DNA from 3 places in the Serratia sp. TSA_105.2 genome. Region 1 is predicted to be linked to each of the others. Evidence: predicted binding sites of a transcription regulator. Region 1 holds the regulator's gene; each other region holds the start of a gene.
What was found. Region 1 encodes PurR, which represses purine synthesis genes. Its sites were predicted from a motif close to CANGCAAACGTTTGCNTG; they were not measured.
Positions count from the first base shown of each region.

Region 2: a site for PurR is predicted at 1,169-1,186, ahead of ACUTSC_RS22235 (nucleobase:cation symporter-2 family protein). Genes of this name have one in related genera too.
Region 3: a site for PurR is predicted at 984-1,001, ahead of purE (5-(carboxyamino)imidazole ribonucleotide mutase). Genes of this name have one in related genera too.

Region 1 is NZ_JBQZFT010000001.1:848,564-850,830, forward strand. It holds gene cydH (cytochrome bd-I oxidase subunit CydH) at 1-76, opposite strand, end outside; gene purR (HTH-type transcriptional repressor PurR) at 401-1,426, shown strand; gene punR (DNA-binding transcriptional activator PunR) at 1,423-2,267, opposite strand, start outside.
Region 2 is NZ_JBQZFT010000011.1:97,715-99,981, reverse strand. It holds gene ACUTSC_RS22235 (nucleobase:cation symporter-2 family protein) at 1-1,115, opposite strand, end outside; gene gltS (sodium/glutamate symporter) at 1,356-2,267, shown strand, end outside.
Region 3 is NZ_JBQZFT010000002.1:690,103-692,369, reverse strand. It holds gene purK (5-(carboxyamino)imidazole ribonucleotide synthase) at 1-384, opposite strand, end outside; gene purE (5-(carboxyamino)imidazole ribonucleotide mutase) at 381-905, opposite strand; gene ACUTSC_RS09750 (UDP-2,3-diacylglucosamine diphosphatase) at 1,055-1,777, opposite strand; gene ppiB (peptidylprolyl isomerase B) at 1,788-2,267, opposite strand, start outside.

The DNA.
Region 1 (2,267 bases):
CAACGAAGCTGAAAGCGATAATGACCGCTAACGCGCAGACGGTGGTGAACAGCGACATCTTCAATTCGGTATCCATGACAACTCCTTTAAAATGGGCTTTCCTAAGGATAAAAGGCGCACAATTAGTACGTCAAATCATTTTCCCACAGTTCGCCGACAAAATCTTGTTATCATTTCCCGGTTTATAATCTCGATTACCTCTTCCACTTTTGTTCAATATGCGACAAAATTCGCAGTTCACAACTGCGTACCGGCATCCATGCCCCTCCTGATTAAGCGCTGAAGACTTCAACACACTAAAAACTCAGTTTTCGCTTCTCTGGAGAAGGATCTACGTAGGCAAACGATTAACATCACACTTACATGCTGTAAACATGTGAGTTCAGGAGTCATTCCTTACATGGCAACGATTAAAGATGTGGCCAAACGCGCGGGCGTTTCCACCACCACCGTTTCCCACGTCATCAATAAGACTCGTTTCGTCGCCGAAGAGACCAAAGCGGCCGTGTGGGCCGCCATCAAAGAACTGCACTACTCGCCGAGCGCCGTGGCGCGCAGCCTGAAAGTCAATCACACCAAGTCGATCGGCCTGCTGGCCACCTCGAGCGAAGCGCCCTACTTTGCCGAAGTGATCGAGGCGGTGGAAAACAGCTGCTACAGCAAGGGCTACACCCTGATCCTGTGCAACTCACACAATAATCTGGATAAGCAGCGCGCCTATCTGGCGATGCTGGCGCAAAAACGCGTCGACGGCCTGCTGGTCATGTGCTCCGAGTACCCCGATCAGCTGCTGGGCATGCTGGAAGACTACCGTAATATCCCGATGGTGGTGATGGACTGGGGCGCTGCGCGCGGCGACTTCACCGATACCATCATCGATAACGCGTTCGAAGGCGGCTATCTGGCCGGCCGTTACCTGATCGAGCGCGGCCACCGCGATATCGGCGCCATTCCGGGCCAGCTGTCGCGCAACACCGGCGGCGGCCGTCATCAGGGCTTTATGAAGGCGCTGCAGGAAGCGCATATCGACATCCGCGAAGAGTGGATCGTCCAGGGTGACTTTGAGCCGGAGTCCGGCTACAAGGCGATGCACCAAATCCTGTCGCAAAAACAGCGGCCGACCGCGGTATTCTGCGGCGGCGACATCATGGCGATGGGCGCCATCTGCGCGGCCGACGAGCTGGGGCTGCGGGTGCCACAGGATATTTCTGTGATCGGCTATGACAACGTGCGCAACGCCCGCTACTTCACCCCGGCGCTGACTACCATTCACCAGCCGAAAGAGCGTCTGGGCGAAATGGCCTTCACCATGCTGCTGGATCGCATTATCAGCAAACGCGAAGAGTCGCAGGTGATCGAAGTGCATCCGAAGCTGATCGAACGCCGCTCGGTCGCCGACGGCCCGTTCATCGACTACCGCCGCTAATCCCCCGCGCCGGAAGCCTGCGCGGCTTCCGGTTCCACCTCGCTCAGCCACTCCTGATTCAGCGTTTCCCCATCGCCCAGATACGCCAGCAGCCAGCTCATCGCCGGTGACGGTTTATCCTGCTGCCAGGTCAGGCAGCAAGGGCTGGCAGGAAACGGCTGCTGCAGCTGCAACGCCTTCAACTCACCGCGCTGCACCCGCGGCAGCGCCCGATGCGCCGGCATCATGCCGACGCACAGCCCGGCGCACAAACAGTCGAGCGCCGAAGTCCAGTCCGGCACCACCAGCCGCCGCTGGTTATCCAGCGTCCAGGTGACGCGCTTGGGCAGATTGCGCGAGGTGTCCTCCAGGCAAAGCGAAGGGTACGGCCGCAGCTGATCGTCATTCAGCGGCCCCGTCAACTGCGCCAGCGGATGTTGCGGGCTGACCACGCACAGCCAGTTCATATAACCCATGTCGCGGAAGGCGAAACCGCCGCCGACCGGCACCGCACGGGTGGCGCCGATCGCCATATCCGCCCTGCCGTCCACCAAGGCATCCCACACGCCGTTGAACACCTCGGGTTGCAGCATCAATTCGACGTCGGGGAAATGACGGTAGAAATCCAACACCAGCTGACGGCTGCGCTGCGGTTTGACGATGATGTCGACCGCGATATTCAGCTGGCCGCGCCATCCGTTGGCCACCTGCTGACAGTGGCGGCGGGTGTCGAGCATTTTTTTGATAACAACTCGCGCATCCTTGATAAACAGCGCGCCGGCCGGCGTCAACTCCACGTCGCGGTGGCGCCGCTCAAACAGCGGCACCGCCAGCCATTGCTCCAGCTGCCGTACGGTATAGC
Region 2 (2,267 bases), on a different contig from region 1:
AAGCCGGCCACCGCCGGGAACAGCCCCAGCGCGATCAGCATCAGCGCCACCACGAAGCCAACGTAGCGGCTGGCGACGCCGGTCAGCTGGATCACGCCGTTGTTCTGGCCGAAGCAGGAGTTGGGGAAGGTGTTGAACACCGCCGACAGCATCGAGTTCAGGCCGTTGGCCAGCACGCCGCCCTTCAGGCGCTTCATATACAGCGGCCCGCTGACCGGCTGTTCGGAGACGTCGGAGGTAGCGGTGATGTCGCCGATGGTCTCCAGCGAGGTGACCATAAAGATCAGCATCAGCGGCAGTAGCAGGTTCCAGTCGAAGCCCAGGCCGTAATAGAGCGGCGTGGGGATGGTGATCGCCGCCGTGGGGGCCGCCGGTGCGTCGGCGGGCAGCATGTCCATCGCCCAGGCCAACAGATAGCCGACCGCCATGGCGATCACCAGCGAAGCCACGCGCAGATAAGGGTTGCGCTGGCGGTTCAGCAGGATGATCACCGCCAGCACCGCGCCGGCCAGCAGCAGGTTTTTCGGCGAGCCGAAGCTGTGATCGTTCATCGCGGCGTAGCCGCCGCCGATCGAGGTCAGGCCGACCTGAATCAGCGACAGGCCGATGATCATCACCACGATGCCGGAAACCAGCGGGGTGATGATGCGGCGCGCCAGATGCAGCACGCGCGACAGCAAAATTTCGGTGCAGGAGGCGACCATCAGGGTGCCGAACAGCGCGGCCATCATGGTCGGCACGTCGGCGCCGCCGTTTTTCAGCGCCAGACCGCCCATGATCAGCGGCGAAACGAAGTTGAAGCTGGTGCCCTGAATCGACAGCAGCCCGGAACCCACCGGCCCCCAGGTTTTGATTTGCAGTATGGAAGCCAGACCGGAGGCGAACAGCGACATGCTGATGATGTGCTGGGTATCCTGTGCCGGCAGGCCCAGCGCCTGGCAGATCAGCAGGGCCGGGGTGATCACCGCGACGAACATCGCCAGCAGATGCTGGCCGGCGGCAAACAGCGTTTGCGGCAGCGGCGGGCGATCTTCCAGGCGATAAATCAGTTCACTGGCGCGGGGTTCTGAGGCGGCTTGGCGCGCGGCATCAAGCTCGGAGGATGACATGCTCATGGTGTGGCGTTTCCAGATACGGCAAAGCAGGCATTTTAATGCTCCGCCCCGCAAAAGCAAACGGTTGCGCGTAAATATTATGTTGCCGACTTTCTCGTTTATGTCGCATTTTCATTCATTTTTTCTTGTCATCTCAGCGTTTTTTACTTTTAATCCCGCACTCATCAAGTTTAAAAACTAAGTGGTTTTCTATAACTTATTATTTTTATTTGGATCTTTTCCCTTACATGGAGTACCTGGATGTTTCATCTTGATACTTATGGCACGTTAGTCGCGGCGACGCTGGTTTTGCTCCTCGGGGGCAAGTGCGTCAGAACCATTCCTCTGCTGCGAAAATATACCATTCCTGCTCCCGTTGCCGGCGGTTTGCTGGTGGCCCTCCTGCTGTTAGCCCTGAAAAAGCTCGTCAACTGGGAAATCAGTTTTGACATGTCGCTGAAGGACCCGCTGATGCTGGCCTTCTTCGCCACCATCGGCCTGAACGCCAACCTGGCGCGTTTGCGCGCCGGCGGCAAGGTGCTGGTGGTATTCCTGTTCGTGGTGCTGGGGCTGCTTATCGTGCAGAACGCCATCGGCATCGGGATGGCGAAAATGCTGGGGCTGGATCCGCTGATGGGCCTGATCGCCGGCTCGATCACCCTGTCGGGCGGCCACGGCACCGGGGCGGCCTGGAGTAAGCTGTTCATCGAGCGCTACGGTTTTGAAAACGCGACGGAAGTCGCCATGGCCTGCGCCACCTTCGGGCTGGTGCTGGGCGGCCTGATCGGCGGCCCGGTGGCGCGCTATCTGGTCAAGCACTCCTCCACGCCGGAGGGCACCCCGGAAGACAGCGTGCAGCCGAGCGGCTTCGAGAAGCCGGAAAGCGGCCGCCTGATCACCTCGCTGGTGATGATCGAAACCATCGCCATGATCGCCATCTGTCTAAGCCTGGGGCAGCTGATTGCCGGTCTGCTGAGTGGCACGGTGTTTGAACTGCCGAACTTCGTTTGCGTGCTGTTCGTCGGGGTGATCCTCAGCAACACGCTGGCCTTCACCGGTTTCTATACCGTGTTCGAGCGGGCGGTATCGGTGCTGGGCAACGTCAGCCTGTCGCTATTCCTGGCGATGGCGTTGATGAGCCTGCGCCTGTGGGAGCTGGCCTCGCTGGCGCTG
Region 3 (2,267 bases), on a different contig from region 1:
GCCGTCATAACCGCCGACCCGGCGTTTGACGATCGCCAGCTCACCCAGCGAAGCGAATACCTGCGGCCATTCGGCGGCGCTCGCCAGCAGCTGCCACGGCGCGGTCGCCAGGCCGAGCTGGTCGAGCAGCTGTTTTTGCGTCAGGCGATCTGCCAGGCGCGGGAAGATGTCGCGGTTGACGAAGGCGCTGTGGGTCGCCAGCTCGCGCGTCAGCGCGGTTTCCGGCCAGCGTTCGATCTCGGCGGTAATGACGCTGTTCTGATACGGCACCGCCTCGGGCTCGGCATCGATGCCGACAGGGTAGACGGCAATGCCCAGCGGTTCGCCGGCCTGGCGCAGCATGCGCCCCAGCTGGCCGTTGCCCAGTACGCAAACCGGCTTCATGCGTCCTCCCGCGGATCGGGGTGGTTCAATACCTCTTCGGTCTGCGCCCGACGCCAGTCCGCCAAACGCTGCGTCAGCGCGGCGTCGTGCAGCGCCAGGATCTGCATCGCCAGCAGCCCGGCGTTGGCGGCGCCGGCTTTGCCGATCGCCAGCGTGCCCACCGGAATGCCGCGCGGCATCTGTACGATGGAGTACAGGCTGTCTACGCCGCTCAGCGCGGCGCTTTGCACCGGCACACCCAGCACCGGCACCAGGGTTTTCGCCGCCAGCATGCCCGGCAGGTGCGCCGCACCGCCGGCGCCGGCGATGATCACGTCAAAACCGTTGGCGGTAGCCTGCTCGGCGAAGCTGAACAGCTTGTCCGGCGTGCGGTGAGCGGAAACGACTTCGACATGGAAGGGGACATCGAGCTGGGTCAGGACTTCGGCGGCGAACTGCATGGTGGCCCAGTCACTTTTCGATCCCATTACAATTGCGATTTTCGCCCCGGTAGTGGCGGCTGAAGCGGCGTTGGCTCCCATGGGTGTAAGGCTCCTGTGATTTTTCTGGCGTCGGCTGAGGGCCGAATGAGGGCGTAGAGCATACCATGAGCGCACGGCGAGGAAAACGGTTGCGTCGCCGGTTTTCAGCGCCGAAAGCGCGAATTTTCACTCGCGCGCCAGTCCGGGGCTCAGAATGGGAATTGGATCAGCTCGACGGCGTCGGCGCTGACTTTGATCATCGATCCTTCGACGTGCCAGGCGCCCAGCACCGCACGATGGGCTTCGCCGTTGCTCAACGCCAGCCGGTGCACCGCCGGGCGATGGGTATGGCCGTGGATCATCCAGTGCACGTCGTGGCGCAGCATCGTCTGTTCGACTGCCTGCGGGTTGACGTCCATGATGGCTTCCGACTTGTACTGGTTGGATTGCTGGCTGCGGGCGCGCATGTTGGCGGCGATCTTCAGTCGCCAGCGCAGCGGCAGCGCCAGGAACAATTTTTGAATCAGCGGGTTGTGCACTTTACGGCGGAATTGCTGATAGGCTTGATCGTCGGTGCACAGGGTGTCGCCGTGCAGGATCAGGATCCTACGGCCGTACAGCTCCAGCACTTTCTCTTCCGGCAGCAGCTGCATGCCGCTGGCGCGGGCGAAGCGCTTGCCGAGCAGAAAATCGCGGTTGCCGTGGATGAAGTAGCAGGGCACGCCGGCCTGTTGCAGCGCTTTCAGCGCCTCGGCGATCTCCGCGTGCAGCGGCTCGGGATCGTCGTCGCCGATCCAGGCTTCAAACAGGTCGCCGAGGATGTACAGCGCGTCGGCGTGCACCGCTTCCCGCCGTAAAAAACGCAGAAAACCGGCAGTGATTGCCGGTTCCTGTGCGCACAAGTGCAGATCTGCGATGAACAGCGTACTCATGCAGCCGCGATTACTCGCTGACGGTCACGCTGTTGATCACTACGTCTTCTACCGGTACGTCCTGGTGCATGCCGCTGCGGCCGGTTTTCACGCCTTTGATCTTGTTGACCACGTCCATGCCTTCAACCACTTCAGCAAACACGCAGTAGCCCCAGCCCTGCACGTTTTCGCCGCGGAAGTTCAGGAAGTCGTTGTCAGCCACGTTGATGAAGAACTGTGCGGTGGCGGAGTGCGGATCGTTGGTGCGTGCCATTGCCAGGGTGCCGATGGTGTTTTTCAGACCGTTGTTGGCTTCGTTCTTGATGGTCGCGTTGGTCGCTTTCTGGTTCATGCCTGGCTCGAAACCGCCGCCCTGGATCATGAAGCCGTTGATCACACGGTGGAAGATGGTGTTGTCGTAGAAACCGGCGCGGCAGTAGTTCAGGAAGTTTTCAACGGTAACCGGCGCTTTGTCAGCAAAGGTCTTGATAACGATATCGCCGTGATTGGT